DNA from 3 places in the Shewanella sp. Isolate7 genome. Region 3 is predicted to be linked to each of the others. Evidence: predicted binding sites of a transcription regulator. Region 3 holds the regulator's gene; each other region holds the start of a gene.

Region 1 (10,448 bases), on a different contig from region 3:
CGTCGACGGCATTGACATTGCTGCCCTCAATAGCCCCACTCTCCACGGCAACATTGGGATCGGCCGCGGCATTCACGCCAGACATTTGACGGAACAGACCGTCCTCTCCACGCATCAGGTTTTGATTGCCAGGGTTGACTAACTTGATGCGGCCAACTTCCTCGATCACCTCGGCGGTAGAGCCAAGCGGTCTGACCGAGATGGTGCCATCTTGGGCAATCTCGACCTTCTCGATAGGAAGCGGTAATACGATGGGACCGGCATCTCCCATAATGGGGTTGCCTCTATCATTTCGCAGCAGACCCGAGGTATCGAAACTCAAGCTGCCTGAGCGGGTGTAGGCTTCGCTACCATCGACGGCCTGTACGGCTATCCAACCATCACCCTTCACCGCGATATCGAGATCCCGGCCCGTGGTCTTGATAGGGCCGGCGGCAAAGTTGGCCGACGGGTTCTCTGTCATGGAAAACACACGCGTCGGCAAGCCTTCGCCAAAGGCCTGCATTGATCTGGCCTGCTCAAGATCCGACTTGAAGCCGTCGGTATTGGCGTTGGCAAGGTTGTTGGCACGCACTGCCAGCGAATGCATATTCTGCTTGGCGCCACTCATGGCGACATAGAGTAATTTATCCACTTGCTGCTCCGTCAATGTTTCAACTAAAACTGTCTAATAACAGAACAAAGCAAACATCATGCCAAGCAATGGATTTGGTTAGACTGCTTAAATCAAGCAGATAGAAATGAAGCGAAGGGAGGAAAAGCTAAGCGGCAAGTGAAGCGGAAATGTGTTGCCGCTTGGGCAACACATTTCACTAAGGGATTAACGGATCTGCAGTACCGTCTGCTGCAGGGTATTGTTAACCTCCAGCGTACGCGAGTTAGCTTGGAAGTTACGCTGGGCCGAGATAAGGTCCACCAGCTCTGTGGTCAGATCCACGTTTGACTGCTCAAGCGCCGAGGAACGAATGCTACCGAAGGTACCGCTGTTGGCTTCACCTGCCAGTGCCGGACCAGAATCCAGGCTCTCCTTCCAAGCAGTATTACCCACCTGAGTCAGTCCCTGCTCGTTTGAGAAGCGCGCCAAGGCGACACGGGCCAGCGGTACGGTTGAGCCATTGCTGTAGCTGGCGTTGATCAAACCATCGGCGCCCACTTCCACGTTAGTCAGACGACCAACGGTAGTACCGTCCTGACTCAGCTCGGTCACCTCGAACGGTGAAGCGTACTGGGTCGGGCTGTTGAAGTTGAGGGTTAGCGTCTGGCTGCCGTCTGTACCAGGGCCTAACACGTTGGCGCCACTGACCCCGAGCGTCTCTGTAGTGATCACCGCAGGATCACTACCTATATAGGCACCAGTGTCGTTGAACGACAGCACTGAGCCCTTCCAGCCGCTGGAATTAACCGCCGTGCCGGACGAGTCGGCCACACCGTCACCCGTGGTATCGCGACCATAGGTGCCCGCGGCGCCTGCAAGATCGACCTGCTTACCGTCTACCGCGTAGAAGGCCACCCAGTTACTGGTGCCGGTATAGGCCGCCTGGGGTGGGCGCACGAAATAGGTGGTCAGGATATGGGGCTCACCTAGCGAGTCATACATGGTGACCGAGGTCGAATTGTTGTAGGTGTCTGGGTCGTTCGGATTAAAGTTAGCTGGATCTAGAGTAGACTCACCCGCATTGAGGTTCATCTGAATGCCGATGTTGTCGGTTTTCTGCGGGCTACCCGCGGTATCGGGGATCTTCACCGGCTGAGTGGTGGTGAGGCTCACCGAGGTCGAGTTACCATCCTTATCGACTGGGAAGGTCTGCAGATAGGCACCGGCCGAGTTAACCAAGTAGCTGTCGGCGTCCACCTTAAAGGCACCGGCGCGAGTGTAGGAGAGATCTTGCGAGCCCACTTCTGATGAGGTGACAAAGAAACCACCGCCATTGATCGCCATATCCAGCGCATTGCTGGTAAATTGCAGACTGCCCTGCTGGAACTGCTGAGCCACCTGGGCTGTGGTCACACCGCCACCGACTGTGGTCTTGCTGTTGGCAAAAATAGAACTGGCATACACGTCGGCGAACTCGGCGCGCGACTCCTTAAAGCCTGTGGTGTTCACGTTGGCGATGTTATTCGCCGTGGTATTGAGATCTTTTTGCGCCGCCGCGATACCACTCAATGCAATGTTAAATGACATAAATCACCTCACTAAAAATTTGTTATCTGTTCTGGACCTAAATGCCCTAACGCTCTGCTTTGTCTAGGTTTCAGACACGGCCAGAACATCACCGAGTTTGATACCGCCTATGCCTCTCAAGTTGAGAATCGCGCCGGTACTTGCCGTCCCCAGCGAAACACTCGTCACGTGAGCGTAGGTCGATACGGCTAAATCTTCACTCTTACCATCGACTTTGCCCGATGCCTTGATGGAATAATTACCGCTGGCAACGGGTTCCCCATCCTTATCCAGTCCATCCCAGGCCACATCGATGTTGCCGCCATCACTGCCGTCGACGGTGAAGGTCTTAACCAACTGCCCCTTCTCATCTTCGATGCGTACCGTGATCGACTCGATAGGCTCTGGCGTACTGATCACCCCTTTCAGCACAGGCTCTTCCGCCGAAATATGCCCGGTATCCGATGGGATCAACACCTTCTGTCCTACTAGTCCCGAGGCCTGCAACGCCTGACTCGAGGTCATCACAGTATTAAGATTGACGATCTCCTCGTTGAGCTTAGTGATGCCGTCCACGGTAGAGAAGGATGCCATCTGAGCGATCATCTGGTCGTTATCCACCGGCTTAAACGGATCTTGCATCGACAACTGCTGACTGAGTAAGGAGAAGAAATCCTCCTGGGTCAGCTCCTGGCTCTTGGCCTCAGGAATCGACGACTCCTCTTGCAGGCGCATGCTGTCGAGAAAAGGATTTCCCGTGGTCTGGGTGGTTGCCTGACTACTGGAAGCCTGAGGCGCCACCGTCTTGGCGCTCTGGGTCGAACTGTTTGGCGCAACCTGAGTATTTAATGGATTAACTAGGCTCACGACTTACCCCCTAGGAATTGCCAATGCGTAAGGTTTGCTGAAGCATAGACTTTGCCGCATCGGCAACCTGCACGTTCATCTGATAGGAGCGAGACGCCGAGATCATGTTGGCCATCTCCTCCATCACATTGACATTTGGCTTATAAATAAACCCATCGGCGTCCGCTAATGGATGATCCGGCGAATACTCTTTCTGCAACGGCTTGTCACTCTCGACGATACCGGCCACCTTTACCGCCTGACTGGTCTGCTGCTGATGGCTCGCCTTGGCCAGCTCCGCCTCAAACACAGGATGGCGGGCGCGATAGGTCTTATCCACACTGCTGGAGACCGAATCGGCATTGGCGATGTTACTGGCAGTGGTATTCAGCCTCACAGACTGAGCAGACATGCCGGAGCCTGCCACATTGAAGATATTAAAAAGGCTCATGATTACGTTCCTTTAAGGGCTTTTTTCAGGCCGGAAAACTTACCGTCAAGAAAACCTAACGACATCTGATATTCGAGCGCATTCTGCATAAACTCAGACTGTTCCTGCTGAATATCCACCGTGTTGCCATCACCGGTATCGGGCTGATTTGGCACCCGATAACTAATGTGTTGCTGAGAAAGCGCCGCCAAGTCGAAGTGTTTCTCGTTGCTACGGCTCATCGCCAGCCCGCCTTGGGCCGTGCGCGCCGCCTGCAGCGCCTTATCAAAATCAAGGTCTTTCGCCTTGTAATGGGGGGTATCGGCATTGGCGATATTTGACGAGATCACCTCGGCCCGTGCCGATCGTATCCCCAAGGTATACTGATGTATCCCCAATGCCTTATCGAAACTAATCGCCATAAAATTGCCTCCACACACGAATGTCATAAACAAAGCAATACTTGTGCCAATAAAATCGACTCTGGGTAACTTGCACAGATAGATGCGCGATAGAAATGCAAGGCATAAAAAATGCCAGCGATTGCTGGCATTTGAAACTTGATAGCAAACTCAGAGAGTTAGCACTTTAACTGGCTAAACTTGCGCCCGAGCAAGTGCATCAGGTCCGCTTCTGGTAATAGATACCCGGGTTACACCTGACCATGTCAAACTCATCGGTCAAACCGGCAATCGACTCGGATGCCCCCAGAAACAGTATGCCCTTGGGATTTAGGGCGGCAGCAAATTGCCGCAGTATCTTGGCCTTTGCCTCAGGAGCAAAATAGATAAGCACGTTACGACAAAAGATGATGTCGAACTTACCCAGCAAGGTATAGCTCTCGAGCAGGTTGTGCGCCCTGAAATTCACCAGACGCTTGACGTTGGGCTTCACCACCATGGAGCCAGTGCCCGTGGGTTCAAAAAACTGACGTTTGCGCTCTTCGGACAAGCCACGACCCAGGGCAAGGTTGTCATATTCGGCAACCTTACAGCGCTCTAACATTGAGGGGGACAGATCCGTTGCCAGAATAGTCGCACTACCCGGCAAGGCGCCAGGCTTACGCTGCTGGTATTCCAAGATAGTCATGGCCAACGAATAGGGTTCCTGCCCCGACGAACAGGCGGCCGACCAGATCTTCAGCGGACGCCCCAAGCGGGCATATTCGGGCAAGAGGTTATTGGCTAACAGCTCGAAGGGATAGCGATCGCGAAACCACAGGGTCTCGTTGGTGGTCATGGCGTCGATCACCTCGGCACGAAGTTGCCGCTCGGTGGGCTTCATCGAATGTTTAACCACTTCAGATAATGAGGGAAGATTATATTTCCCCATCAGAGGCGCGAGTCGACTACGAACCAAATATTGCTTATTGTCGCCCAACACAATACCGCTGTGTTGTTCCAGAAATAATTTAAATTGGTTGTACTCGGCTTCGGCAAGTGATTTATTCGGCACCTTGATATCCCAATATCAAAAAAGAAAACAGGCTACAACATACACTATAGCAAGCGTTGCAGAGGTCAGCGTTATACATTAGCTAACTCACTGATACAAGCCTAAACTTACCAAATTTAGGCTCAGGCCCAACTTAGTACAAATTACAAACTAAGATGTTTATTCACCGCCGCCGCTAATTCATCAGGATTAAATTTCGCGATAAAGTCATTGGCACCCACCTTCTCGACCATGGCCTGGTTAAATACGCCGCTAAGCGAGGTATGTAACACCACCTTAATGTCTTTCAATTTCGGGTTGTCGCGGATCTCTGCCGTCAGGGTATAGCCATCCATTTCTGGCATCTCGATATCAGAAATGATCAGAGGGATCTCATGGGCCACGTTATCCATCTCGGCAGCGACTGTCACCAGTTTCTCTAACGCCTCACGACCATCTTTAGCGGTATCGATCTGCAGACTCAATGATTCGAGGGCACGAATGATCTGCTTGCGCGCCACGGCCGAGTCGTCGATCACCATGATGTGATAATGACGCTCCCTGTCGATGGTCAGCTGCTCGTCGACCTCCTGACTGATCTGGGTCTTAACCGGCGAGATCTCATCGAGGATCTTCTCAACATCGAGAATCTCCACCAGCTCGCCTTCAATCTCGGTCACGGCGGTCAGGTAAGAGTAACGGCCCGCCCCTTGCGGCGGCGGCATGATGGCTTCCCAATTCATGTTGATGATGCGCTCGACCGACTTAACTAGGAAGCCCTGCACACTGCGGTTGTACTCTGAGATGATAATGAAACAACCTTCGGTATCTTCAATCGGTCTACCACCGGTAGCCGCGCTGAGGTCGATCACCGAAATCGTCTGGCCGCGAATATGGGCCACGCCTCTCACAAAAGGGTTGAGCTTAGGCAGACCGGTCAGCGGCGGGCACTGCAGCACCTCTTTCACCTTAAATACGTTAATACCAAACCTTTGCCGCCCGTTTAATTTAAACAGCAATAGTTCTAAGCGGTTTTGTCCTACGAGTTGGGTGCGTTTGTTAACTGATTCAAGAATACTCGACATAATGCCTTTGCCCTGTTGTCGGGTGAATGCGAAGCCGTTCCCATGATAAATATGAGTATAGGCATACTAATTGCTTTATCTAGTTATATGACAACCAGACCTTTACTTTGTCAAATTTATGACACTCATTTCTCACAAAAAAATGGCAAAGCCTTGGCGCTTCAAACGAAGTATAGGTGTAATCTGGCTAATCAAGCTAGTCAATTCATTATGAAAGTAAATTTTGCATATTTTCTGTTTTTGTTACTCATCTCTCTGCCCTTAAAGGCGGCGGAGACGACCAGTGTCCCCTCTGTATCGACCATAGCGCGATTAGCTACAGAGGTAGTACAGGAAAAAATTATCTTACCCCAGGACGCCAAGGTCATTATTACCCCCCAAAGCCTGGATACCCGGTTAAAGCCCCCCGCCTGTTTGGGTGAGCCTAAGGCGGAAATCGCCAGCGACCGAGCCATCAGTAAAAACAACACGGTCAAGATCAGCTGTGATAGCCCAGATCTCGACTACCCCTGGCAGATCTATATTTCGGTTCGTGTCGAGGTGCTCTTCCCTGTGGTGGTCGCCAATCAGACCTTGGGGCCCGGCGATATCATCGAGCCGGATCAAATTCGCCTCGACTATATCGAGCAGAACCAACTCAGGGGCCAGCAATTTGATGACCCAGCGGCGGTGACTGGCACCCGGGTGAAGCGAAGAATCCCAGCCAATCAGCCTTTGTTTGCCGGTAACCTCTGCTTTGTCTGCAAGGGAGATATCGTTGCCATCTATGCACGATCCGATAATTTCGAGATAAAAACCAACGGTGAAGCGTTAAAAGATGGTAACCTTGGCGATAAGATACGGGTGCGCAATAGCCGCTCTAACAAGACAGTTGATGCACACGTGACAGGCATTGGCGAGGTGGAAGTCAGGATGTGATCCTGATGACCTTTGACGCGCAAAAATTTATACTGTTTTTTGAAACTTTATCCTAAAGCTTTGACCATGAGTGCCGATAGACAAGTATGTTGATCTCATTTATGTAAGTTGGACCCCACAATGCCTATAGATATTAAGCACGTAAATACAAACACTAACAACCGGGTTGGCAATGCCAGCGCAAAAGCCTCGCAGCACAAAGGTGCGACTGCTGCCACTAACGCTCCATCACAGACGGTGAAGAGCGACTCAGTCTCTATCACCTCTCAGGCACAGCAACTGCAAAGTGCCCAGGCCAAGTTAAATGACATTCCTGAAATCGATATCAAGAAGGTCGAACAGATTAAGGCCGCGATTGCCGAGGGACGCTATAAGATAGATGCCGACAAACTCGCCACTAATATCGCGCAGTTTGAGAAGGAACTTCAGGATCTTAACTAATTCGTTATGACGCAGATAATCGATATCATCGCCAATCAACACAAGTTACTGGACAGCTTAAAGCAGACCATCACGGCAGAGAAGGATGCGCTGATCGCACAAGATGCGGATCAGTTGCTGCGTCTCGCCAGTGAAAAGGCCCAGTTGTTAAATGAGATCAAACTAGGTGATACCGAATTAGCTGCGCATCCTGAACTCCCTAGGCTCACTCAGGAGCCCCAGCTTATTGCCCAAGTCGACAACGCCAAGCAAGCATTAGCGGAGTGTAAACAGCTTAACGAGCAAAATGCCGCGCTTATCGAACACAGCATGGCCAGCGTCAATCGTTTCTCCCAGGCCCTTCAGGCCAGTCGTAACGCCAATAGCCTCACCTATGACGGCAAGGGCAAGACCTCGACTATCTCGACGCTTGGCAATAATCTAAAAGCCTAGCCATCCCTTAAAAGCAATCTTTAGACATAAAAAAGCCTCTTTAACAGAGGCTTTTCTTATTGCTGGCGACTAGGGCCTGTTGATCTTTCAAGTTTAATTTTTGTTCAATCTAAACGCGTTTTGCGCGAGGCGAGAGCCATGAAGCATAGTTACTCTATGTGAATGGCGAACAACAAAGTGCAGCGCGCGTTTAGATGAACCCGTTGGGCAGCATTTGTAGGCCATTTCTACGGCGTTATCGCCAGTTTGTGTAGAAGGCTACACGACACAGGCTCTGCCTTGTATAAATCACCTTCAAACTGCTGCAAAAACAAACGGCAAAGATCAACAGGCCCTAGAAATAGGTCACTTCCTTCACCGTCTGCGGTCGATTCTGCTGTTGGTATAAGGCCCATACCTGCTGGAAGTCTAGCTCCAGCTCGGTCACATAATGCTCTCCAACCGGATAGCTCTTTACCACTTTCGCACCGCGGATCACCCCGCTCACCGATGCCTGAATGCTGTCATCGGACAGCATCCAATCCTTCACACTGCTGGATGCCGATAGCTGCTGGCCATAAACCTGCTCTGCCAGCTCACGATAGGCGGCGATTTTCGATGCCTGCATCGCCATCAACACTCGCTGCGACGCCTCTTTGGCCGGCTGAGTCGCCAGCGGCGCATAGCCGATAGCCGTTAATTTAGGAAAACTCTCTGGCGCCTGGGTTTCCCATTGAATGTATCTGTCTTGAGACGCACAGCCACCCAGGACAATCAGCAACACCACAATTAAATATCTCATTGCTTGACTCCCTTAATCTGTACATCTGCCTGACCCTGACTGTTATAACGGATCAGCTTACCGTCATGGGCGACCACCTTCTCAGACAGGCTAAGGTAGTCAGACAACTCGGCCTGGCTGACGCTTGCCCCTGCCACAGACACCACACGATTATTAGTAACATTAACGATGCGGCTATTTACCACCACCCCATCGGGCTTCAGACTCATGGTCGATACCAGCACATGTTCAACCGGCAGATCCGCGGGCAGTTGGCGCCAGTCCCGCGTCAGCAGCAATTCGCCTTGGCCCGTCACCCTAACGTTCTCGCCCACATTGAGATCCACCAGATTAAACTGATGATCATGCATGGCCGCGATCAGTCCCTGTTGTATCTGCAGCCCCAAGGCGTTAGTCGACTTAAGATTGTCCAGCAAGACAGGCGTCGCCACCAGCAAAGGCTGCTTAGGCGTCAACTGATCGTTTTGGCGCACCAACTCATTTGCCAGCTGTTGAGTCACGTGTATCACCGACGAGCTAGCAGGCAAACTATTGCCGCTCTGCAAGCTTGGCGTGGCAGGCTCATTTGCCGCGCAGGCCCCCAACAGCAACAGGGAAGATATTATCAAAGCGTTTCGCATCATGATGTCCCATGGTTTTCGATATTGACCTAGGCCAATATAGCAACTCGGCTGCGCCATATTTGTGGCCAGCCAAACCTATTGGCAATATCGCAGCAATTTATATGCCATAAACTTAGCCCTACTCATTTTACACTTGCTCTCACGCTTAACGCGCTAACTTGGCAAAGTCATCAGGAAAATAGGCTCTCATCTCATACCCTTCAGGCATTTTACCTGGGATGAACCAACTCGGGCACAGATATTGCTTTGAGCTTATTTACTTAATGGAAACCTTAAAATGAGCGCAAAACTGTCAGCATTTTGGCACCGCCTACGCGCCAGGTAAACCAGCTCAGTCGAGACAGATACGATGAAACGAATTCAATTACTATTGCTGTTACTCGCCGCCTTTAACACTCAGGTAATGGCTCAGTGGCTCGAGGCCCAAGGCGAAGCCAAGATCATCAACGGCAATATCACTCAGGCGAGAGAAGATGCCATCGCGCAGGCCCTAAGCTATGTCACCCTACAATCGGGCGGCCAGTTTACCAGCGTGCAGCATACCCAGAACGGCAAGCTGACACAGGCCCAGTTTTCTATGTCGCAACAGGCCGAGGCGGGCCGCGTCGAGCTGATCAGCGAGCGCATCCAGGACGATACCCTCACCGTCAATCTAAGGGTCGATGTACTGCAAAACGCTAAGGTGCAGACCTGTGGGGCCAGTCAACTCAAGGCGGCGATTCTGGTGCCCCAGGCGCAAATTGCCGATCGCAGCCAACTTAGATATGGCAATCTCGGTAACTTAGAGAAAGCCCTGTCAGAAAAACTCGGCACCATCATAGGCCGGGAAGGCAAGGCGAGTTTCGCCCATGTCCACGCCAATGAGCGACTCGATATCGAGCAGTCCCTCATCGACATCCGCGGCTATCGTCTCCCCAGCTGGCTCAGCGAGATCACCGACAGCCAATATATACTACTGCCGGAGATCATCGACATCTCCACGGCGCCAGTCGAAGGCAGCCTGTTTGGCCTATGGGATAGCTATCCCCAACGCCAGTTTCAGCTACGCCTCTCCCTCTACCACGGCATCAGCGGCGAGCAGATCTGGAGTGAATACTATGACGCCCCTGCCCCTTGGGAATTTGAACGCCAGGCCACGGTGCCGGCCCATAGCAACCGTTTCTGGGCATCTAGCTATGGTAAGAACATCGAGATGCTGCTGACCCAGGCTAGCGAAGATATCGACAAGGTGCTCGATTGCCGTCCGCTACTCGGGCAGGTGGTATCCCGCGTCGACAACCGGGTTATCATCAATCTG
Region 2 (10,448 bases), on a different contig from region 3:
CACGCGCTCGCCCTTCAGCTTGGCCTGCTCCAGGGCATAGGCCAGCTGATCTTCACTCACCACCCCATAGCCGCTCTCGCCATGGCTCAGATTAAGCGCCGCGATAAGTTCGATGCGACTCACGGTAGAGGTACCCAGTTTACCAACCACGATACCCGCCGCCGTGTTGGCCAGGGCGCAGGCCACAGGCAAGTCGCAACCTACCGCCAGCGAAGTCGCCAATGCCGAGATCACAGTGTCACCGGCGCCGGTAACGTCATAGACCTCACGGGCAACGGTTGGAATGTGCAGCTCAGGGCCATCTTGGGTGATCAGCGTCATCCCCTTCTCGGAGCGGGTCACCAATAATGCCTCGAAATCGAAATCGCGCATCAGCTGCTTGGCCTTGGCCACCAGATCCGCCTCATCGGCCACGGCACCGACCACCTGCTCAAACTCACTCATGTTAGGGGTAAGCAGGCTGGCACCGCGATAACGGGAAAAATCACTGCCCTTAGGATCCACCAGCACCTTGACCCCTTTGGCCTTAGCCTTGGCAATAAAGGCCTGAGGCGTAGCTATCGCCCCCTTGGCGTAATCTGACAAGACCACCACGGCCACCTTATCCAGTTCTTTCTCGGCACTTTCCAGCAAGGCCTGACTCTGCTCGGCCGGATAGGCCTCCTCGAAGTCGAGGCGAATCAACTGCTGGTTGCGGGACAAGACGCGTAACTTAGTAATGGTTGGCAGGTGAGCCACTCTGTGCCACTTAGGCGCAACGCCCATGGCCTCAACCCCTTGGGTCAGGGCGGCGGCGGTTTCATCCTCACCCACTATGCCCGCCAGGCTCACCTGACCGCCCAAGGCGGCGATGTTCAGGGCAACGTTTGCCGCCCCGCCGGGTCTGTCTTCTATTTGATTCACTCTTACCACAGGCACAGGCGCCTCGGGCGAAATACGCCCCGTTGGGCCGCTCCAGTATCTGTCTAACATCACATCACCGACGACCAGAACGTTTGCTTTTTCGAAAGCTGGCAGAGAAATCTTCATATGGCACTTATCTTTTTGCGAAAATTAATCCCTGATTATACCTAATTTTCCCAACAAATTGAGTTAGAATAAGCAGTAATTTTTGTAAACCCCATAGGGTCAACCGTGGTCGAAAACGCTCAATTCTCCGCTCAATTTTTCCATCCCAAATACTGGATCATCTGGTTAGGCGTCGGCTTGATGCGCCTGACCCAGCTGCTGCCGCTCAGGGCCCAGATGAAACTGGGCCGAGGCATAGGCCGCTTAGCCATGGCGATCGCCGGCAGCCGCGTCAACACTGCCAAACGCAACATCGAACTCTGCTTTCCCGAGATGAGCCCGGCCGAGCAACAGGCCTTGTTGACCCGAAACTTCGAAGAGACAGGCAAGGCTATCTTCGACATCGCCAACGCCTGGTGGTGGAGCGATGAACGCATTCAGCGCCATATGACGATTAAAGGCCAGGAAAATGTGGAACAGACACTGGCGGCGGGTCAGGGGGTTATCCTCTTTGCGGTGCACTGCCTGCCACTGGAGATGGGCGCACGCATCTTTGGTCAATTTCAGCCGGGTATAGGCGTCTACCGTCCCCACAACAATCCGCTGATGGAATACCTCCAGGTCAAGGGGCGCCTGCGCTCCAACAAGGGACTGGTGCCTAAACGGGATCTCAGGCAGATGGTGCGCAGCCTGCGCAATCCAGATGTGATCTGGTATACCGCGGACCAGGATTTTGGCCGTTCAAGCGCCGTCTTTATCCCCTTCTTCGCCGTACAGGAAGCCGCAACCATCACGGGTGCCACCACCCTGGCCAAGCTAGGCAAGGCCAAGGTATTGCCCTTCGTGGTGGTGCGTAATCAGGATGACAAGGGATACACCATAGAGATCCAGCCACCGCTGGAGGATTTCCCTGGGGAGAACGAGCTCGAAGATGCCAAGCGAGGCAACCGCATAGTAGAGTCCATTATCGGCCGCAGCCCGGCGCAGTATATGTGGCTGCATAGACGCTTCAAGACGCGCCCCAATAAGGATGACCCGTCGCTCTATCGCTAGAGGCCTGTAGACTGTCGCCTTACAGCTAAAGGCTCAGGCATTAACACTGAAGACTTAGACATTACCGCTAAAGGCTCAGCCCCTATCCCTAACGGGAAACGCCAGATAAAGCCAGCCATTGAGGCTGGCTTTTTTGTCACCAAGCATCACCTCACCGAGCCAACAAGTATCAAATCGACACAGACAAAACACACACTGTCATTTTGACATATGGTGTCATTTTTACACCCTGACGCAAGTGTCATAATGACAACTTAATAAGACACCAATATAAGGTTAATCGGTAATAATCAACAACTTAAAAAATTGGCACACTAGATGCTATTACAGGGTACTCCACACCTACAATATATTGCGCTGAGAGGCTCTATGAACAAACAACGGCTAACGGCGATAGCACTCTTGATAGTACTTATCGCTTCATTCTCTGTCCTGCTAAGCATAGGCAGTGACATCTATCGCGAAAAACCTCCGATTCCCACTGCCTTTACCGATGTTCAGGGTCAGCCCCTGTTCACTCAAAATGATATCGAACGCGGCCAACTGGTTTGGCGCTCTATGGGCGGACACCAGCTGGGCTCAATCTGGGGTCACGGCTCCTACGTTGCCCCGGACTGGACCGCAGACTGGCTACACCGTGAGGCTCAGGCCTGGTTAGATATCACCGCCAAGGCGCAATATGGCAGAAGCTTTAACGAACTGGACTCTATCAAGAAAGCCGGGCTCGAGCAGTCTCTGCGTGACGATCTTCGCCACAACAGCCTGACCACCTCGGCCAATGGTGAGATTCACATCAGCCTGTCTGACACCCGCGTCAAGGCGATTGAAGAGGTTTCGGATCACTATCTGTCTCTCTTTGGTGACGATCCTAAGCTTGCTACTCTGCGTGAACAATACGCGATGAAAGAAGGCACTGTACCCGACCTAGAGCGTCGCCAGCAGTTAAACGCCTTCCTATTCTGGGGTGCCTGGGCCGCCATCACCGAACGTGAAGGTCAAGAGTACACCTACACAAACAACTGGCCATTCGACCCTCAGCTGGGTAACACGCCAACCTCTGACAACATCGTCTGGTCTATCCTGAGTATCGTTACCCTGATCGCAGGTGTCGGTGCCCTGGTTTGGCACCACGCGGCTGGCAAGCATGAAGAGCTGCCAACACCCGCCAAAGAAGATCCCCTGTTCCTCAAGAAGCCAACGGCCTCACAGAAAGCCGTGGGTAAATACTTCGTTACTGCGGTCGGTCTCTTCCTGCTACAGGTCCTCCTAGGGGGCATCACGGCTCACTACGCGGTAGAAGGCCAGAACTTCTACGGTATTCCGTTATCCGAGATCCTGCCTTACTCAGTGACACGTACCTGGCACACCCAGCTAGCAGTATTCTGGATCGCCACCGCCTGGCTTGGCACAGGCCTCTATATCGCACCTGCACTATCGGGTTACGAGCCTAAGTTCCAACGCCTTGGCGTCAACGTCCTCTGGGTTGCCCTAGTAGTCGTAGTACTGGGCTCAATGGCCGGTGAATGGATTGGTGTACAACAGTACTTCGACCTGGACACTAACTTCCTCTTCGGTCATCAAGGATACGAATATATCGATCTCGGCCGCGTCTGGCAGGTACTGCTACTCGCTGGTCTATTAATCTGGCTAACCCTGGTCACCGCCGCCATCCGCCCAGCCCTTAAAGTACAAGGTGAGATGCGCCCTGTGATCTGGGTACTGTACGCCTCTTGTGTCGCCATTGGCCTCTTCTATGGTGCCGGCCTCTTCATGGGCAAGCACACCAACCTGGCTATCGCCGAATACTGGCGCTGGTGGGTAGTTCACCTATGGGTAGAAGGCTTCTTCGAGACCTTCGCGACCTCTGTTATCGCCCTGATGCTGGTACGTCTTGGCCTAATCCGTGCTCGTAGCGCCAACGGCGCCGTACTGTTCGCCACTGTTATCTTCCTCACCGGTGGCCTTATCGGTACCCTGCACCACCTCTACTTCACTGGTACACCTACGGGTGTGATCGCCTGGGGCGCCATCTTCTCAGCACTGGAAGTGGTACCGCTAGCACTGATCGGCTTCGAAGCTATCGAGAGCTACCGTATGCGTAACGCCAGCCCTTGGATGATTCGCTACAAGTGGGCCATCATGTTCTTCGTCGCAACAGCCTTCTGGAACTTAGTGGGTGCCGGCGTACTGGGCTTCCTGATCAACCCACCAATCTCGCTATACTTCATCCAGGGTCTTAACACTACTGCGACCCACGGCCACGCTGCCTTCATGGGTGTATACGGTATGCTGGGTGTTGGTCTGATGCTCTTCTGTCTGCGCGGTCTCACCGGTCAGATCCAATGGAACGACAAGCTGCTTAAGGGTGCCTTCTGGAGCCTGAACATAGGTCTGGCGGCCATGGTCTTCATGTCACTGCTACCAGTCGGTCTGACTCAGTTCTTCGCCGTCATCGAAAATGGCTACTGGTTCGCCCGTTCACCAGAAGTGATCCACAGCCCATTGGTTGAGACACTGGTATGGATGCGTGTCCCAGGTGACGTCATCTTCGGTGCAGGTGGTCTATTCCTTGGTGCCTTCCTGTTCGACATCATCAAGAAGGCCATCGGTGCCAAGGGTACTCAACCCGTTGCCGATTCAACACTGTCGGCTAACGCATAAGGCCTGACATCACTCGACAAAGGGGTCATAGCGACCCCTTTTTACCCTCAAAGCAAGTGTAAAAATGACAATAAACATTAGTGTTAAATTGACATATACTAATACCAATCACAGTAAACATGTGATCAGAAATAGCGCAGGAAAAACGGCTGAGAACAAAGCAGAATTTTAGATAAGTAGTTATTCTACAATTAAAAATACTAATACAGTTATCGAGCGTTTTAACAAGCTAGGGAAGGTGCGAACAAGTCGTCGCACAGCTCTGGCTTTGATAGCAGCGACAGTTCAAGGCATTCAACTGAGGGCATGCCGAGGCCTGCTGAAGTTGAATAACGCCGAAATGGTGTTGCTATCAAAGCCCCGCAGGGCGAGGCTTACAGCGGTATTTGCTGCGTTACAGTTCTTGCGAAGGACTAGGGCCATTCGCTGCAAACTGTGCCGCACAGCTCTGGCTTTGATAGCAGCGACAGTTCAAGGCATTCAACTGAGGGCATGCCGAGGCCTGCTGAAGTTGAATAACGCCGAAATGGTGTTGCTATCAAAGCCCCGCAGGGCGAGGCTTACAGCGGTATTTGCTGCGTTACAGTTCTTGCGAAGGACTAGGGCCATTCGCTGCAAACTGTGCCTTGCATCTATCCACTTTAAGCACACGCAGAGCAAGCACGGGACTTATTCGCACCTTCCCTAGAATGATCAATTATTTATTACGATTGGTATAAGATCTAAAACCACCGCAGCATGCCAGTAGAGAAGGATACAGCCTGGCATAGGTGCTACATTTCGGAGACCCCATGGCACTAAGTCAAACCCAACTGACGCGGATGGCGTTAGATATCACCTCGGGATTGTCCAATCATGACAGGTTCTCGCGCCTGCTCGACACCATCAGGGAAAGTATGCAGTGCGACGCCGCGGCGCTGCTGGAATTTAAGGGTCAGCAGTTCACCCCATTAGCCATCAACGGCCTGAGTCCCGATGTACTTGGGCGCCGTTTCGTCCTCCACGAGCACCCCAGATTGGAGGCGATCGCCCGTGCCGGTGACGTGGTGCGCTTTCCCGCCGACAGCGATCTACCCGATCCCTACGACGGCCTTATTCCCAATCAGGGCGATAACCTCACGGTACACGCCTGTATCGGCCTGCCGCTGCTGGCCGACGGCAGCCTGATCGGCGCCGTGACCATAGATGGCTTCGATCCCGATCAATTTAAGTCCTTCACCAATGAGCAGCTCAGAGGGATCAGCGCCATCGCCTCGGCCTCCCTCAACAACGCCCTGCTGATCGACAAGCTGGAGAAACAGGCGCTGCAGGCCCAGTGGGACAAGGACGACGGCACGACCCAGAATAAGGAAGGCACCAAGGAGATCATTGGTCAGTCCCAGGTGATGAACAACCTTAAGCAGGAGATCGCCGTGGTGGCACCGACGGATCTCAACGTGCTCATCATGGGCGAGACGGGCACGGGTAAAGAGTTGATCGCCCATGAGATCCATCAGGGGTCCATGCGCGCCGCCCAGCCCTTGGTCTACCTCAACTGCGCCGCCCTGCCAGAATCTGTGGCCGAGAGTGAGCTGTTTGGCCACGTCAAAGGGGCCTTTACCGGCGCCGTCAGCAACCGCAGCGGTAAGTTCGAGATGGCTGACAAGGGCTCGCTGTTTCTCGATGAGATAGGCGAACTGCCACTGACATTGCAGGCCAAGCTGCTCAGGGTATTACAGTATGGAGATCTGCAACGCGTCGGTGACGATCGCAGCCTCAAGGTAGACGTGCGGATCATTGCCGCCACCAATAAAAACCTCAAAAACGAGGTGTTAGCCGGACGCTTTCGTGCCGACCTCTACCACAGACTCAGCGTCTTTCCCTTAGTCGCCCCGCCGCTGCGAGAAAGGGAGCAGGACATCACCCTACTGAGCGGCTTCTTCGTCGAGCGCTGCCGTCAGCAACTAGGACTGCAGACCTTAAGGCTCAGCCCAGCCAGTCTGGCGATGCTCGAGGGCTACCAATGGCCAGGCAACGTCAGGGAACTGGAACACAGCATCTACCGTGCGGCCATTCTTGCAAGGGCTCAGTCGTCCGGCAGTAACGGCCTTATCAATCCCGAGCATTTCGAGTTCGCCAACTCGGCGCCGCGCAGCGTCCAGAGCAGTGGCAAAACCGTTGCGCCACAATTTAGTGGCAGCCTCAAGCAGGCGACCGAAGCCTTTCAGGCCGACTACATACGCCAATCCCTCACCCAGCACGATAACAACTGGGCCGCAACCGCCAGAGAGCTCGAGGTCGATTCGGGGAATTTACACCGTCTGGCAAAACGGATAGGGTTAAAGTAAGTCAATTTCAGAAAATACAATAAGATGCCAAGCCAGACACGCCGCTATTCCCTGCTCGTTGCTCTGCTGAGCCTACTAGGCTTTAACGCCATCGCCAGTGAGCCAAGCCTGGAGACACTGGCGGCGCCTCTCTATCAATTGGAGCAAAAGCTTAGCCGGCATGAGCTCGATAACGGCCTGAGCCTCTATCTGTTGCCGCTACCCAATAAGCAGAGTGTCGCCATCTCCAGCCAATTTGCGGTAGGCTCGCGCAACGAGAGCGAAGGCGAATCGGGTTACGCCCATCTGTTCGAACACATGCTGTTTAAGGGCAGCGAGAATGCCCCCGGCGACAGCTATGGCCAGACCATGAGCGCCCATAGCGGCTACTTCAACGCCAGTACCTTCTTCGATGCCACCAACTACTATGTCAATCTTCCCAGCCAGGCGTTAGCGCTGGCACTCTGGCTCGAATCGGATCGCTTCATCCGCCCCAGACTCAGCGAAGAGGCGGTGCGCAATCAGCAACAAACCGTGCTCGAAGAGATGGCTACCACCATAGACAACCAGCCCTATATTCGCCCGGCCATGACCTTTCTGCTCAACCAGGTAAAGGACAGCCCCTATGGCCACGCGGTGATCGGCTCAGTTGACGATGTATCGGCGGCCACACCCGCCAGCCTGAGCCGTTTCCACCATGACTTCTACCGCCCAGATGCCATGCAGCTGGCTATCGTCGGCGACCTGCCGTCACAAACCTTGAGCTGGGTGGAGCAGTACTTCGGGAGCTGGCAGAAACCCAGTCGTCCGCTGGCGCACTTCTCCCCCCTGGCCGTCGAGCGACAGCCGGTGCGAGGCGAGATAGTCGATAGCCGCGGCCCCTGGCCGGGACTCTTGCTGGCCTGGCACACGGTCGGCACCTTAGATCCCGACGCGGCGGCGATGACACTGGTCGAGGATTACCTGCTGCAAAACCGCACCAGCATGCTGGAGAAACTGCATCTCAAGGCGCCAGAAACCCTGCTGCACTACTCCGTTCCCCTGTCGATGCAACATCTCGGCGTCATGAACCTGGTTCTAGTCCCCAGAGCCAAGGTCTCCCTCGACGAACTCAGCCAGCGCATCACAGAGATGGTCGACCGGCTCGCTACTCAGGGGGTCACATCGACTGAACTTGAACGGCTCAAGCGTCGCTGGCTGCTGGCCCAGCTGAGCAAACTCGACAACGACGTCAGCCTGGCTAACCTGCTCAGCGCCAGCCAACAGAGGGATAAGCTCAATCCCCTTACCGCCCCCTGGGAGCGAATTTCGGCCGTGACTCAGGAGGATATCAAGCGGGTCACCCAGCAATATCTCAGCCCGGGTTTCGTTCGCCTGGATCTGCTTCCACCCTGGTACATACGATGGGGTAAGGCGATATTAGAGTGGCTCCCCGACGGCATGTCCGACTCATTGGAGGAGAAGGTACTATGAGACAGATGAGCGTACTCCTGATCCTCGCCTGCACACTCTTAAGCGGTGGCTGCCAGCAGACCCGGCTAAGCTTTACACAGGTAGAAGCCCCTAAGGTGCCGAGTTTCGACGCACCGACCAATGCCCCAGCGCTGGCAAGAAGCGAGTTTACTCCTTTGGCGCGCCCCGAGGTTATCTCGCTGTCAAACAAGGTGAGCCTGCATAGACTTCCCGGCATGCCCTCGCAGTTGTCCGGCATACACCTGCTGGCCGTCAGCCCGGATGCGCCCTATGAAAACCTCGATATACTGCATACGGCGCTGCAGCAGCATAGCGTCAAGCTGGCCAATCACCACGACATGCCCTGTCTCGAAAGCCTGAGCATACACCCCAGCATCCATGGGCTAAGGCTCAGCCTCAAATGCCCGGCATCTGAGCTAGTGCAGGCGGTGGACATCCTGGTGCAGAGTTGGTCACCTGAGGCCTATGGCGAGCTTGATCTGGCCAAACTCAGGCGCCAGCTCGCCCTGGATAAACATATCAGGGCCTTTAACGGCAGCGAGGTAGAACAGGTCTGGGTCGACAAGATCTTAGGTAGCGCACATCCCTACAATAAGGCCTTGAATAACAGGGCGCTGCAACAGAGCCTGGATGAGCCTCAGCTGCTCGCCCTGCTCAGGCAGACCAAGGCCCAGAGCCACTGGCACCTGCTGCTGGAGGGAGGTCCCGACATAGATGACAGCTTAAGGCAGAAGCTTACCACCAGCCTGAGCCAACTGGGCCAGCAGCAAGCGGATGAGGCCAGCTTCGTCGATACTTTTAGCCCCTACGGCAAGCAGCTGTTTGTGATCGACGCCCCCGGTACGGTGCAGACTCAGGTACGGATCGGCTATCACCTGCCACTCACACAAGATGACCAGGCCGACTCGGCGTTTGCCTGTGAGGCCCTCAGTCGCTGGCTCGGCCGTAGCTTCTCGGGGCGTCTCTACTTCGATCTCAGGGAGCAAAGGGGCCTCACCTATGGTATCTATGGCCGCTGTTTCAACAATCCTATGGCAAGGATCCTCAAATACTTTGGTGCCACCCAACAGCAGCATACGGGCGCCTTCATTCGTGGCATCTTAGATCACCTGGCGCTGGCCGCCGATGCTCCGCCCTCGGCGGCCGAGCTCGCCGCACTGAAGACCTCTCAGTTCAGTCGACTCGCCCTGCGTCGGGATGATCCCGGCCAACGTATCGAGGACTACAGTCAGGCCATTGCGCGCCAAGCCAACGCCGACTCGCTATCCGATCGACTCTTGCGCTGGCAACAGATGACACCCGAATCGCTACAAGCCATGGCAAAGCAACACTTTGGCCAAGTACCTGTTATCGTCATCCGTGGAGACTTTGAACGCATCAGGCCTGATCTCGAGGAAAAGCTACCCGACTGGCAACTCAAGCTCACCTCGGTGGACTAATCTCACCGCAAAGATGGGGCGTAAAAATCACCCCCCATCGCTGTTCACTTTCCCCCACCTAGCCACAATATCCTTTGGGATTCCTGCCCAAAAGGATATAAACCCTAAGTCGTCGCCCCTTGATATTAATTCCTTCTTATATAGAATACGTAAAAATAAACGAGCGTTTAATAATTTAGCAATAATAAAGTCTTACGCCCTGACAAATAAACAAACCCTATTAGGGAAACTGCGAACAAGTCCTGCAATTTAGGTATCGCCTGATTTTTGAACGCTAACTGTTCAATTTTGGCCAATATACTGCCGTTTTACGCCGAATTTCGACCTAATTCCGCGCTATTCCCGGATTTCAGACAGATCTTGGCTGTCGTCGTAACATCTGGTCTACTTTATACAGGTTCGCCAAGGTGAATAGCATGGCTAACTGTGAGTCATTTTTCGTCAGCCCTTTATAGCGTGCTTTGATAAAGCCGAACTGACATTTGATGATCCGAAACGGGTGTTCTAC
Region 3 (10,448 bases):
CCAGCACATAGACGTAGTCGGCAATCCCCAGCACCTCCTGTACGTCGTGAGACACCACCACAGAGGTGAGGCTCAGCGCGTCGCTCAGCTCGCGGATCAGCTTAACTAGGACGCCCATGGAGATAGGGTCCTGACCGGCAAATGGCTCATCGTAGAGCACCAACTCGGGTTCCAGGGCGATGGCGCGAGCCAGGGCCGCACGCCTTTGCATGCCGCCAGAGAGTTCGCTCGGCATCATCTGCGCCGCGCCGCGAAGACCGACCGCCTCGAGCTTCATCAACACGATGCGGCGAATGATCGCCTCGGGCAGCTCGGAGTGTTCCCTAAGGGCAAAGGCCACGTTGTCGAACACATTCATGTCGGTAAACAGGGCGCCGCTCTGAAACAGCATGCTCATGCGCTTACGCAGGGCAAACAGCTCGCCGCGATTGCATTGATGCACGTCTATGCCATCGACCTTGATGACCCCTTTGTCTGGGCGCAGTTGACCACCGATCAGCTTAAGCAGTGTGGTCTTGCCTATGCCGCTGGGTCCCATGATGGCGGTCACCTTCCCCCTGGGGATCGTGAGGCTGACATCGTCATAGATAACATGGGTGCCACGACTGAAGCCCAGATGACTGATCTCGACCAATGGCTTCGCTTGTTCCATCGGCGCTTGTTCCATCGGCTTAGTCTCACCCTTTGCTTGGTTGTCATGACTTAACGATTGATGACTCATAACGGGACCTAGTGCGTTCCATGGTTAGGCGGCAGGAAAAGAGGCAAATTGTACGAAATTGACGGATTGTGCACAACTGAATCGACACTATCTTTGCGCAATACTTTCAATTTTGTTCAAATCCAGCGAAAATGCGCGGCAGACTCTTAAATAAAAAGATTTTCAATGCTATTTAATATTTTCTTACTGATTGCTGGTTTGGGTGCACTGGTTTGGAGTGCCGACAAATTCGTCTTCGGCGCCGCGGCATTCGCCCGTAATCTCGGCCTGCCGCCTATGTTGATTGGCCTCACTATCGTCGCTATGGGCAGCTCGGCCCCGGAAATGTTTGTGGCAGCCACCGCCTCCCTCGAGGGCATGACAGACACGGCCATAGGTAATGTGCTGGGCTCCAACGTCGCCAACATCACGTTGATCTTAGGGATCACCGCGCTGTTAGGCGCAATCTCGGTAAGCTCACAGACACTCAAGCGGGAAATCCCTATGATGCTTGGCGCCACGGCGCTGGCAGGATACTTTCTCTATGATGGTCAGCTGACCCGCATCGAGGGGCTGGTGCTGTTGGCACTCTTCTTCGCCCTCATGGGATACCTGATCTGGCATGCGATCGCCAATAAGGAAAAAGATCCGCTCATCGATGAGGCCGAGAGCGAGGTGCCTAAAGATGTCCCCACGCCTAAGGCGATCCTCTGGCTCGTCATCGGCCTAGTGCTGCTGCCCCTGTCTGCCGACTGGATGGTGCAAGGCGCCGTGGGTATCGCCAAGGCCTTCCATATGTCAGACTTAGTCATAGGCCTGACCATCATCGCCGTCGGCACCAGCCTGCCGGAACTGGCGGCCTGTGTGGCAGGCGTGCTGAAGAAGGAAGACGATCTGGCCATAGGTAACGTGGTTGGCTCGAACCTGTTTAATATTCTAGCGGTATTGGCGCTGCCCGCCCTTATCGCCCCTGGCGCGGTCGATGCCGCCGCCAGCAGTCGCGACTTTTACATGGTGATGGCAACCAGCGTTGCCCTGGCCATACTGATTTTATTAACCGGCAAAGCCCGCCAACTTCGCCCTTGGCATGGCGGCGTGTTATTAGCGACTTTTATCGCGTACCAAATCACGCTTTTCCTATCCTAATAACGTTTAGGCCGACAAAATAGAGAGAACAAGATGGTAGATGCAGATCAATTACGTCATTGGGGACGCAAGGTTATCGATATCGAGCGCAACGCGCTGGACAACCTGTATCAATATGTCGACTCAAGTGAATTTGCCAAGGCCTGCCAGCTGATCCTCGCCTGCACCGGCAAGGTAATTGTGATGGGCATGGGCAAATCCGGCCACATAGGTAACAAGATCTCGGCCACCCTGGCCAGCACTGGCACCCCCGCCTTCTTCGTCCACCCCGGCGAGGCCAGTCACGGAGACCTGGGCGTCCTGAGCGAGAACGATATCGTGCTCGCCATCTCCAACTCGGGTGAGGCCAGCGAAATTTTAACCCTGATGCCGGTGATCAAGCGCATGGGATTGCCGGTCATCGCGGTAACGGGTAAACCCGAATCCAACATGGCCAAACACGCCATAGTCCACCTGTGTATCGAGGTACCGGAAGAGGCTTGTCCGCTGGGACTGGCACCAACTTCCAGCACCACGGCCACCCTGGTCATGGGCGATGCCCTGGCGGTGGCCCTGCTTCAGGCTCGTGGCTTTACCAAAGATGATTTCGCCCTATCCCACCCAGGCGGTAGCCTGGGCCGCAAGCTGTTGCTCAAGGTGAGCGATGTGATGCACAAGGGCGACGAGCTGCCACTGGTTAGCGAAGATATCTGCATCACAGAGGCCCTGTATGAGATCTCCAAGAAGGGGCTGGGCATGACTGCTGTGGTCAATAACCAGGGGCTGCTGGTCGGCATCTTCACCGATGGCGATCTGCGCCGGGTGATCGACGCTGAGATCAACCTGCGCAAGACCTCGATTTCAGAGGTGATGACCCATGGCTGCGTCACCGTCAGCGACGGTATCTTAGCCGCCCAGGCACTCAAGGTGATGGACGAGAAAGAGATCAACGGCCTGATCGTCACCGACGATCAACAAAGACCGATTGGCGCACTCAACATGCTGGACATGGTTAAGGCGGGGGTGATCTAACATGGCACATCAAGGTTTCTACGGTCCCATCAGCGACGAAGTCTGGCTGAAAGCGAAACAGATCAAGCTGTTGATCTGCGACGTCGACGGCGTCTTCTCCGACGGCCTGGTCTATATGAGTAACTCGGGCGATGAGCTCAAGACCTTCCATACCCGCGACGGCTATGGCGTCCGCTCTCTGCTGACCAGCGACATTCCCGTGGCCATCATCACGGGGCGCAAGTCACAGATAGTGGAAGATCGCATGACGGCACTGGGCATCACCCACATCTACCAGGGTGTCGACAACAAGCTAGAGCCCTACCAGGAGCTGCTAAGCCTCTATAAGGTCACGCCAGAGGAAGTTGCCTACATAGGTGATGACATGGTGGACCTGCCTGTGATGGAGAAGGTGGGCCTGTCTGTCTGCGTGGCCGACGGTCACCCCTATGTGCGCCAACACGCCGACATGGTCACCCATATCAAGGGCGGTCATGGCGCCCTGCGTGAACTGACGGATCTTATTCTGCTGAGTCAGGATAAGTTTGCCTCGGCCCACGGAATGAGCATATGAACAGAGTCACCCTGGCGATCATCGCCTTCTTCGGCACCGCACTGCTGCTCTATTGGCAGGTGCAGTCGAAAAAGGGCAACGAAGATCTAGCCCTCAAAAACGTCGATCGTCCCGACTATATCGTCCGGGATCTCAAGAGCGTGCAATACAATGATGAGGGTGGCATCAACAGCCGGGTATCGGCCAGCCACATGGAACACTATGCCGAGCGCAACCTGACCTACTTTACCCAGCCCATCTATCTGGTCTATCCCGACAACGGCGATGCCCAGTGGCGCCTGAGGTCCACCAAGGGCACGCTGGACAAAAATAGCGGACGGGTCACCCTGGAAAATAATGTTATCATTGATGCCATTAGCCCAGAAGAACCGATTCAGACCATAGAGACCACCTATCTGGAGCTGGATCTCAATACTATGATTATGACATCCGACAGAAGCATTCGGGTCACAGGGCAAGATTTCCTCATTACCGGGGAAGGCTTATATGCCGATCTCAACGCACAAAATATACGACTGACGAGTCAGGTAGAAGGAACATATGAAACTAAATAGCCTTATTCTTGCTGGCCTGCTGTCCCTGGTCAGTATTGGCGCCCACGCCGAGGTAAACGACCTGCTGCAAGAGGTTAAGATCTCTGCCGCCAGCCAGGAAGCCGACATCAAGAACAACCAGATCATCTTCCACGGTCCGGTAGAAGTCACACAAGGCTCAATCAAGATTTTGGCCAGTAAGCTGCGCGCCTTCAGCAAAGAGAAGAATAGCGGCAAGATCCTCATCGCCACCGGCAACCCAGCCACCTACTCTCAGGTGATGGAAGATGGCCGCCCAGCATCTGCCAGTGCCAAGGAGATACGCTACGAGCTTTCCAGCCGCACCCTGACACTGATCGGCGACGCCACCCTGGAACAGGAAGGCAGCCAGGTCACAGGTTCGCAGATCCGCTACAACATAGAGCAGCAACAGCTGATCGCCGAGAGCAGCGGCAAAGACAGAGTGATCACCATCATTCAGCCTGAGAACTATCAGGAGCAGATCCAGCCAGAACAGAAACCCGAACAGCCCAAACAGGAAAAGCAATGACACACCTAACCTTGAAGGCGGAGAACCTCGCCAAGAGCTATAAGAGTCGTGCCGTTGTCCAAGACGTGAGCCTCACGGTCAAGACCGGGCAGATCGTCGGCCTGCTGGGGCCAAACGGCGCCGGCAAGACCACCACCTTCTACATGGTCGTCGGATTGGTGCAGAGCGACAAGGGCCGCATCTTTATCGACGATGACGACCTGACGCTGGATCCCATGCACCTGCGCGCCCGCAAGGGCATAGGTTATCTGCCTCAGGAAGCCAGCATCTTTCGTAAGCTCTCGGTACGCGACAACATCATGGCCGTACTGCAGACCCGCAGCGATCTGAACAACGACGGCCGCGAAGAGGAACTGGAACACCTGCTGGAAGAGTTCCATATCACCCACATCCGTGACAGCCACGGCATGGCACTCTCAGGTGGTGAACGTCGCCGGGTAGAGATCGCCAGGGCGCTGGCCGCCAACCCTAAGTTTATTCTTCTCGACGAGCCTTTCGCCGGGGTCGATCCCATCTCGGTCATCGACATCAAGAAGATCATCGAGCAGCTTAAGAATCGTGGCCTGGGGGTGTTGATCACCGACCATAATGTGCGCGAAACACTAGATGTCTGTGAGAAAGCCTATATCGTCAGCCATGGTAATCTGATCGCCGAAGGCACACCCGCCGAAATCTTAGACAACCAGCAAGTACGAGCAGTGTACTTAGGTGAACAATTCAAGCTATAGTTAATCTTATAACGGGGCCACACAGAAAAACCTATCTTAGATTGTGGCCTTAGCGACTATTCGATATATTTGTCCGGCACATATAGCCAGAGCTTTCTCATTTTATAATTAGAAACAAGGGAATAGCAGTACGATGAAAGCGTCACTTCAGCTCAAAATGGGTCAGCATCTCACCATGACGCCCCAGCTACAACAGGCCATTCGTCTGTTGCAGTTGTCGTCATTAGAGTTGCAGCAGGAGATCCAGCAGGCATTAGAATCTAACCCGCTACTGGAGTTGGACGAAGAGCAGGAGAGCGCCAATGTCGAGCTGCAAGATGATACCGTCAGCGACAACTTCGATAACAAGTACGACGACAAGATAGAGCTGGATTCGAGCCAGGATAATTCAGGTGTCGAGACCTCTGACGCCCTGACCCAGGACTCCATGCCAGACGAGCTGCCGGTCGATACCACCTGGGACGAGGTCTATACCGCCTCGCCCAACTCCAGCTCGGGCGCCATGCGTGACGACGACATGCCTTTTCAGGGTGAAACCAGCGAAGGCCTGTATGAACACCTTGAGTGGCAGAAGAACCTGACCCCCTTTTCCGATAACGATCTGGCCATCGCCACCGCCATCATAGATGCCATCGACGAGCGTGGTTACCTGACCCAGACCTGTGAAGATATTCTCGAAGCCATGGGCGATCCTGAGATCGAACTCGACGAGGTCGAGGCTGTACTCAAGCGGGTACAACACTTCGATCCCATCGGCGTGGCGGCGAGGGATCTCAGCGAATGCCTGACGATTCAGCTCGCCCAATACAGCGACGACACGCCGCACATCGCCAACGCCCGCATGCTGATCAAGGAACATCTGGATCTCATCGCCGGCCGCGACTTCCGTCTGTTGATGCGCAAGACCAAGCTCAAAGAAGATGACCTAAGGGATGCCATCGCCCTGATCCAGACACTCAATCCCCGTCCCGGTCTCGCCATCACCGCCAGCCGCGACGAGTATGTGATCCCGGATGTGACCGTCACCAAGAAGAAGGGGCGCTGGGTGGTCGAGCTTAATCCCGACAGCATGCCCAAGATCAACGTCAATCAGCAGTATGCCGCCATGGCGCGCAGCACCAAGAGCCAGGCGGATGGCCAGTTTATTCGTGGCCACCTGCAGGAAGCCAAATGGTTCCTTAAGAGCCTGGAGAGCCGCAACGAGACCCTGCTCAAGGTGACCAACTGTATCGTCGACTTCCAACAAGGCTTCTTCGAATTTGGTGAAGAGGCGATGAAGCCCATGGTACTGAACGACATTGCCGAGGCGGTGGAGATGCACGAGTCCACCATCTCACGTGTGACCACACAAAAATATATGCATACCCCGAGAGGGATCTTCGAACTCAAATACTTCTTCTCCAGTCACGTCGGTACCGACGATGGCGGAGAGTGCTCTTCAACAGCAATACGCGCCTTCATCAAGAAGCTGGTTGCTGCGGAAAACCAGAAAAAGCCATTGAGCGACAGCAAGATGGCTCAACTCTTGGCCGAACAGGGTATCAAGGTAGCTAGACGCACCATTGCCAAGTATCGCGAAGCGATGCTGATACCGCCGTCGAATCAGCGCAAGAGCTTATAAAACAAACCTGGAAACTGGAGGACTATCTTTATGCAAATAAACCTGACTGGGCACCATATCGAGATCACCCAATCTCTACGAAGCTACATCGAAGAGAAATTCACAAAGCTTGAACGTCATTTCGATCAGATCAATAATGTGCACGTTGTATTAAATGTCGAAAAGTTGCAACAGAAGGTTGAGGCAAAGTTACATCTCCGCGGCGGAGAAGTGTTCGCAACATCCGAACATGCGGACATGTATGCCGCGATAGACTCCCTGATTGACAAACTCGATCGTCAGGTCATTAAACACAAAGAGAAGCTTACTAAACATTAACGATGGAACTGAGTACCATCCTGCGGCCGGAGTGCACCACCTGCGCCACTCCGGGCAGTAAGAAAAAGGTACTGGAGCTTATCAGCGACTTAGCCGCTGTCCAGTACCCTACCCTCTCCTCTCAAGAAATTTTTGAAAGCCTTCTGGCTCGAGAGAAAATGGGCAGCACAGGTATAGGCAATGGTATCGCGATTCCTCACGGGCGGCTGACCAACATAGATCAACCCGTGGCCGTACTGGTGAAATGTGCTGAACCAATCGCATTCGATGCCATTGACAATCAGCCCGTCGATATCCTTTTTGCATTATTAGTGCCCGCAGATCAATGCGAGCAACATCTTAGCACCCTGGCCGCCATGGCCGAGAAGCTCAATGATAAGGCGATCATTAAGCAGCTAAGAAAGACCCAAGATGAATCCGAACTCTATCAGGTGATCACCCAATGAAATTGGTTTTGGTATCAGGACGCTCAGGATCGGGAAAATCCGTCGCGCTTAGGGTCTTAGAAGATCTAGGCTATTACTGTGTCGATAATCTGCCACTGCAGATGATGGAGTCCCTGCTGGAGCAGCTCAAGGGACGCAACGATCTCGTGGCCATCAGTGTCGACGTGCGCAATATGCCGAGCGAAGAGATCCAGCTGGAAAAGCAGCTGGCCAAGCTTCCCAAAGATACCGAAATCTTAAGTTTCTTCCTGAACTCCAGCGACAGCGTGCTGCTCAAGCGCTATAGCGAGACCCGCAGACTACACCCGCTGTCACGCTCTAAGGTCTCCCTCAAGGAGGCGATACAGCTCGAAGGTAAGTTACTGGATCCCATCGCTAAACTGGTGGATCACTACATAGATACCTCCAACCTCAACATCTATGAGCTAAGCGACAAGGTTCGCGAGATCCTGCTTGGCACTGTGGATAAAGAGTTGGTGATCAACTTCGAATCTTTCGGCTTTAAATATGGCATGCCAAGCGAAGCCGACTTCATGTTCGACGTACGCTTCCTGCCCAACCCCCACTGGGAGCCGGAGCTGAGGCCCTTAACCGGCCTGGACGAGCCTGTGCAGCAATTTCTCAGTCAGCAGCCACTGGTCAACAAGTTCATCTGGCAGATCGAAAACCTGCTGGAGACCTGGTTGCCTCACCTCGAGCGCAACAACCGCAGCTACCTCACCATCGCCATCGGCTGCACCGGCGGTCAGCACAGGTCTGTCTATGTGACCGACCAGCTCGCCAAGCTGTTTAACAAGGGGCAGCATAAGGTACAGGCTCGCCACAGAGAGCTAAAGCATGACTAAGTTGGCTCGCCAGCTGACCATCTGTAACAAACTGGGGCTACACGCCAGGGCGGCGACCAAGCTGGCGGTACTCGCCGCCAAGTTCGACGCCGAGGTCACCCTAATTCAGGGCGATAAACAGGCCTCCGCCGCCAGCGTACTCGGCCTCCTGATGCTCGAGACCGGCATGGGCAAAACCATCACCATCACCAGCGAAGGCAAAGATGCCCAGGCGGCCCTAGATGCCATCAGCGCCCTTATTGACGCCAAATTCGATGAGGCCGTATAATCGGCTCGCTTTCCGGTACCAGCTTAATTTCGTCCTATACTTATCATAGACTTACAAGCCTACCGCCCATGCCGTTCAATCAACTGCCAAAGGAGGAGCTATGCCGATCGAAGTGTTAGATAGTGAGACCACAGATCAACGCCTTAATCAGCTGACTCAAGCCTTAGGCAGTGGCATGTTTGTCCATGTGCGCAGCATGCTGCACGACATGGCCGCCTCCGATATCGCATTCATCCTGGAATCTTCGCCGCCGCGCACCCGTCAGGTGCTCTGGCAGCTGATCGACCAGCAGCACACGGGGGAGATCCTCGACGAGCTGGGTGAAGAGCTCAAAGATACCCTGATCACCCAGATGAGTCCCGAGCGGGTCGCCAAGGCGGCCGAAGGCATGGATACCGACGATCTGGCCTACATACTGCGTAGCCTGCCCGACAGCGTCTTCAATCAGGTGTTGCAGTCGATGACGGCGCAAGACAGGGCCAGGGTGGAGCAGGCGCTCTCCTATCCGGAAGATACCGCCGGCAGTATCATGAACACAGATACCGTGACAGTGCGGCCCGATGTCACCATAGATGTGATTCTGCGTTACCTGAGGATCCGCGGCGAGCTGCCCGATGCCACAGATACCCTGTATGTGGTGGACAAGCGCGACAGCCTGCTGGGCGGCGTACGCATTACCGACCTGCTCACCTGCGATCCTAATGCCTCGGTGCGAGAGATCATGAACGACGATCTCGAGGGGATCCCCGTGGCCATGGACGACGGCGAAGTCGCCCAGTTGTTCGAACGCCATGACTGGGTCTCGGCGCCCGTGGTGGAAGAGGAAACCAATCGTCTGCTGGGCCGTATCACCATCGACGATATCGTCGACGTGATCCGTGAGGACGCCGAACACTCCATGATGGGGATGGCGGGTATGGATGACGATACCGATACCTTCGGCCCTGTGGTCAAGAGCACCCTGAGGCGCTCCCTCTGGCTGACCATCAACCTGTTTGCCGCGCTGCTGGCCGCCTCGGTCAGCAACATGTTCGAGAACACCCTGGAGCAGTTTGCCACCATCGCCATCTTGATGACCATAGTACCCAGCATGGGCGGCGTGGCGGGCAACCAGACCCTGGCCCTGGTGATACGCGGTATCGCCCTGGGACAGATAGGTCAGAGTAACTCCCGCTGGCTGATCGGCAAGGAGCTGGCTATCGGCTTTCTCAACGGCCTGCTCTGGTCCTTGCTGGTGTTTGCGGCCATCTGGCTATGGAAGGGCGATATCGCCCTGGGCGGACTGATCGGCGGCGCCATGCTGATCAACATGACGGTGGCCGGTCTGGCTGGCGCCTGCATTCCCCTGCTGCTGAAGAAGTTTAATATTGATCCCGCGCTGGCCGGCGGCATGGTGCTCACCACAGTCACAGATGTGATTGGCCTGTTCGCCTTCCTCGGCCTCGCCACCCTGTTCCTGCTGAATTGATTCTCGAGTGCATCCCAAAGCCCAATCGGATGCGCTTGAATTTCAATGTTAACGACATCTTTTTCACGCTAGGATAGGTAGAGTCACCGGCGAGAGAAAAGCCATGCAAAATACTCAAATACTCATCATAGAAGATAATGCCGATGTCGCCGGCGTCCTGGGAGACTACCTGGAAGCCCAGGGGGCTCAGGTGGATTACGCCAGCAACGGCGAACTCGGCCTGCGCCTCGCGACCGAGGGACACTTCGACGCCATAGTACT

What was found. Region 3 encodes sigma-54, which starts transcription at its own class of promoters, with help from an activator protein. Its sites were predicted from a motif close to GTTGGCACGNNNNTNGNNT; they were not measured.
Positions count from the first base shown of each region.
Region 1: a site for sigma-54 is predicted at 3,892-3,910, ahead of flgB (flagellar basal body rod protein FlgB). Genes of this name have one in related genera too.
Region 2: a site for sigma-54 is predicted at 2,367-2,385, ahead of L1D47_RS19675 (nitric-oxide reductase large subunit). Genes of this name have one in related genera too.

Region 1 is NZ_JAKEVJ010000069.1:1,314-11,761, reverse strand. Features, by position in the region: gene flgF (flagellar basal-body rod protein FlgF) at 1-634, opposite strand, end outside; gene flgE (flagellar hook protein FlgE) at 821-2,182, opposite strand; gene flgD (flagellar hook assembly protein FlgD) at 2,246-3,028, opposite strand; gene flgC (flagellar basal body rod protein FlgC) at 3,039-3,458, opposite strand; gene flgB (flagellar basal body rod protein FlgB) at 3,461-3,859, opposite strand; gene L1D47_RS15990 (protein-glutamate O-methyltransferase CheR) at 4,059-4,898, opposite strand; gene L1D47_RS15985 (chemotaxis protein CheV) at 5,036-5,956, opposite strand; gene flgA (flagellar basal body P-ring formation chaperone FlgA) at 6,167-6,874, shown strand; gene flgM (flagellar biosynthesis anti-sigma factor FlgM) at 6,995-7,315, shown strand; gene L1D47_RS15970 (flagellar protein FlgN) at 7,322-7,747, shown strand; gene L1D47_RS15965 (LPP20 family lipoprotein) at 8,082-8,528, opposite strand; gene L1D47_RS15960 (FlgO family outer membrane protein) at 8,525-9,028, opposite strand; gene L1D47_RS15955 (flagellar assembly protein FlgT) at 9,501-10,448, shown strand, end outside.
Region 2 is NZ_JAKEVJ010000120.1:750-11,197, reverse strand. Features, by position in the region: gene hldE (bifunctional D-glycero-beta-D-manno-heptose-7-phosphate kinase/D-glycero-beta-D-manno-heptose 1-phosphate adenylyltransferase HldE) at 1-1,029, opposite strand, end outside; gene L1D47_RS19680 (LpxL/LpxP family Kdo(2)-lipid IV(A) lauroyl/palmitoleoyl acyltransferase) at 1,135-2,061, shown strand; gene L1D47_RS19675 (nitric-oxide reductase large subunit) at 2,431-4,722, shown strand; gene norR (nitric oxide reductase transcriptional regulator NorR) at 5,514-7,049, shown strand; gene L1D47_RS19665 (pitrilysin family protein) at 7,074-8,501, shown strand; gene L1D47_RS19660 (insulinase family protein) at 8,498-9,940, shown strand; partial or broken gene L1D47_RS19655 (IS5 family transposase) at 10,290-10,448, opposite strand, start outside.
Region 3 is NZ_JAKEVJ010000003.1:63,256-73,703, reverse strand. Features, by position in the region: gene L1D47_RS01420 (ATP-binding cassette domain-containing protein) at 1-667, opposite strand, end outside; gene L1D47_RS01415 (calcium/sodium antiporter) at 887-1,846, shown strand; gene L1D47_RS01410 (KpsF/GutQ family sugar-phosphate isomerase) at 1,880-2,857, shown strand; gene kdsC (3-deoxy-manno-octulosonate-8-phosphatase KdsC) at 2,859-3,410, shown strand; gene lptC (LPS export ABC transporter periplasmic protein LptC) at 3,407-3,964, shown strand; gene lptA (lipopolysaccharide transport periplasmic protein LptA) at 3,951-4,493, shown strand; gene lptB (LPS export ABC transporter ATP-binding protein) at 4,490-5,221, shown strand; gene L1D47_RS01385 (RNA polymerase factor sigma-54) at 5,355-6,842, shown strand; gene hpf (ribosome hibernation promoting factor) at 6,873-7,160, shown strand; gene ptsN (PTS IIA-like nitrogen regulatory protein PtsN) at 7,163-7,606, shown strand; gene rapZ (RNase adapter RapZ) at 7,603-8,451, shown strand; gene L1D47_RS01365 (HPr family phosphocarrier protein) at 8,444-8,719, shown strand; gene mgtE (magnesium transporter) at 8,820-10,187, shown strand; gene L1D47_RS01355 (response regulator transcription factor) at 10,291-10,448, shown strand, end outside.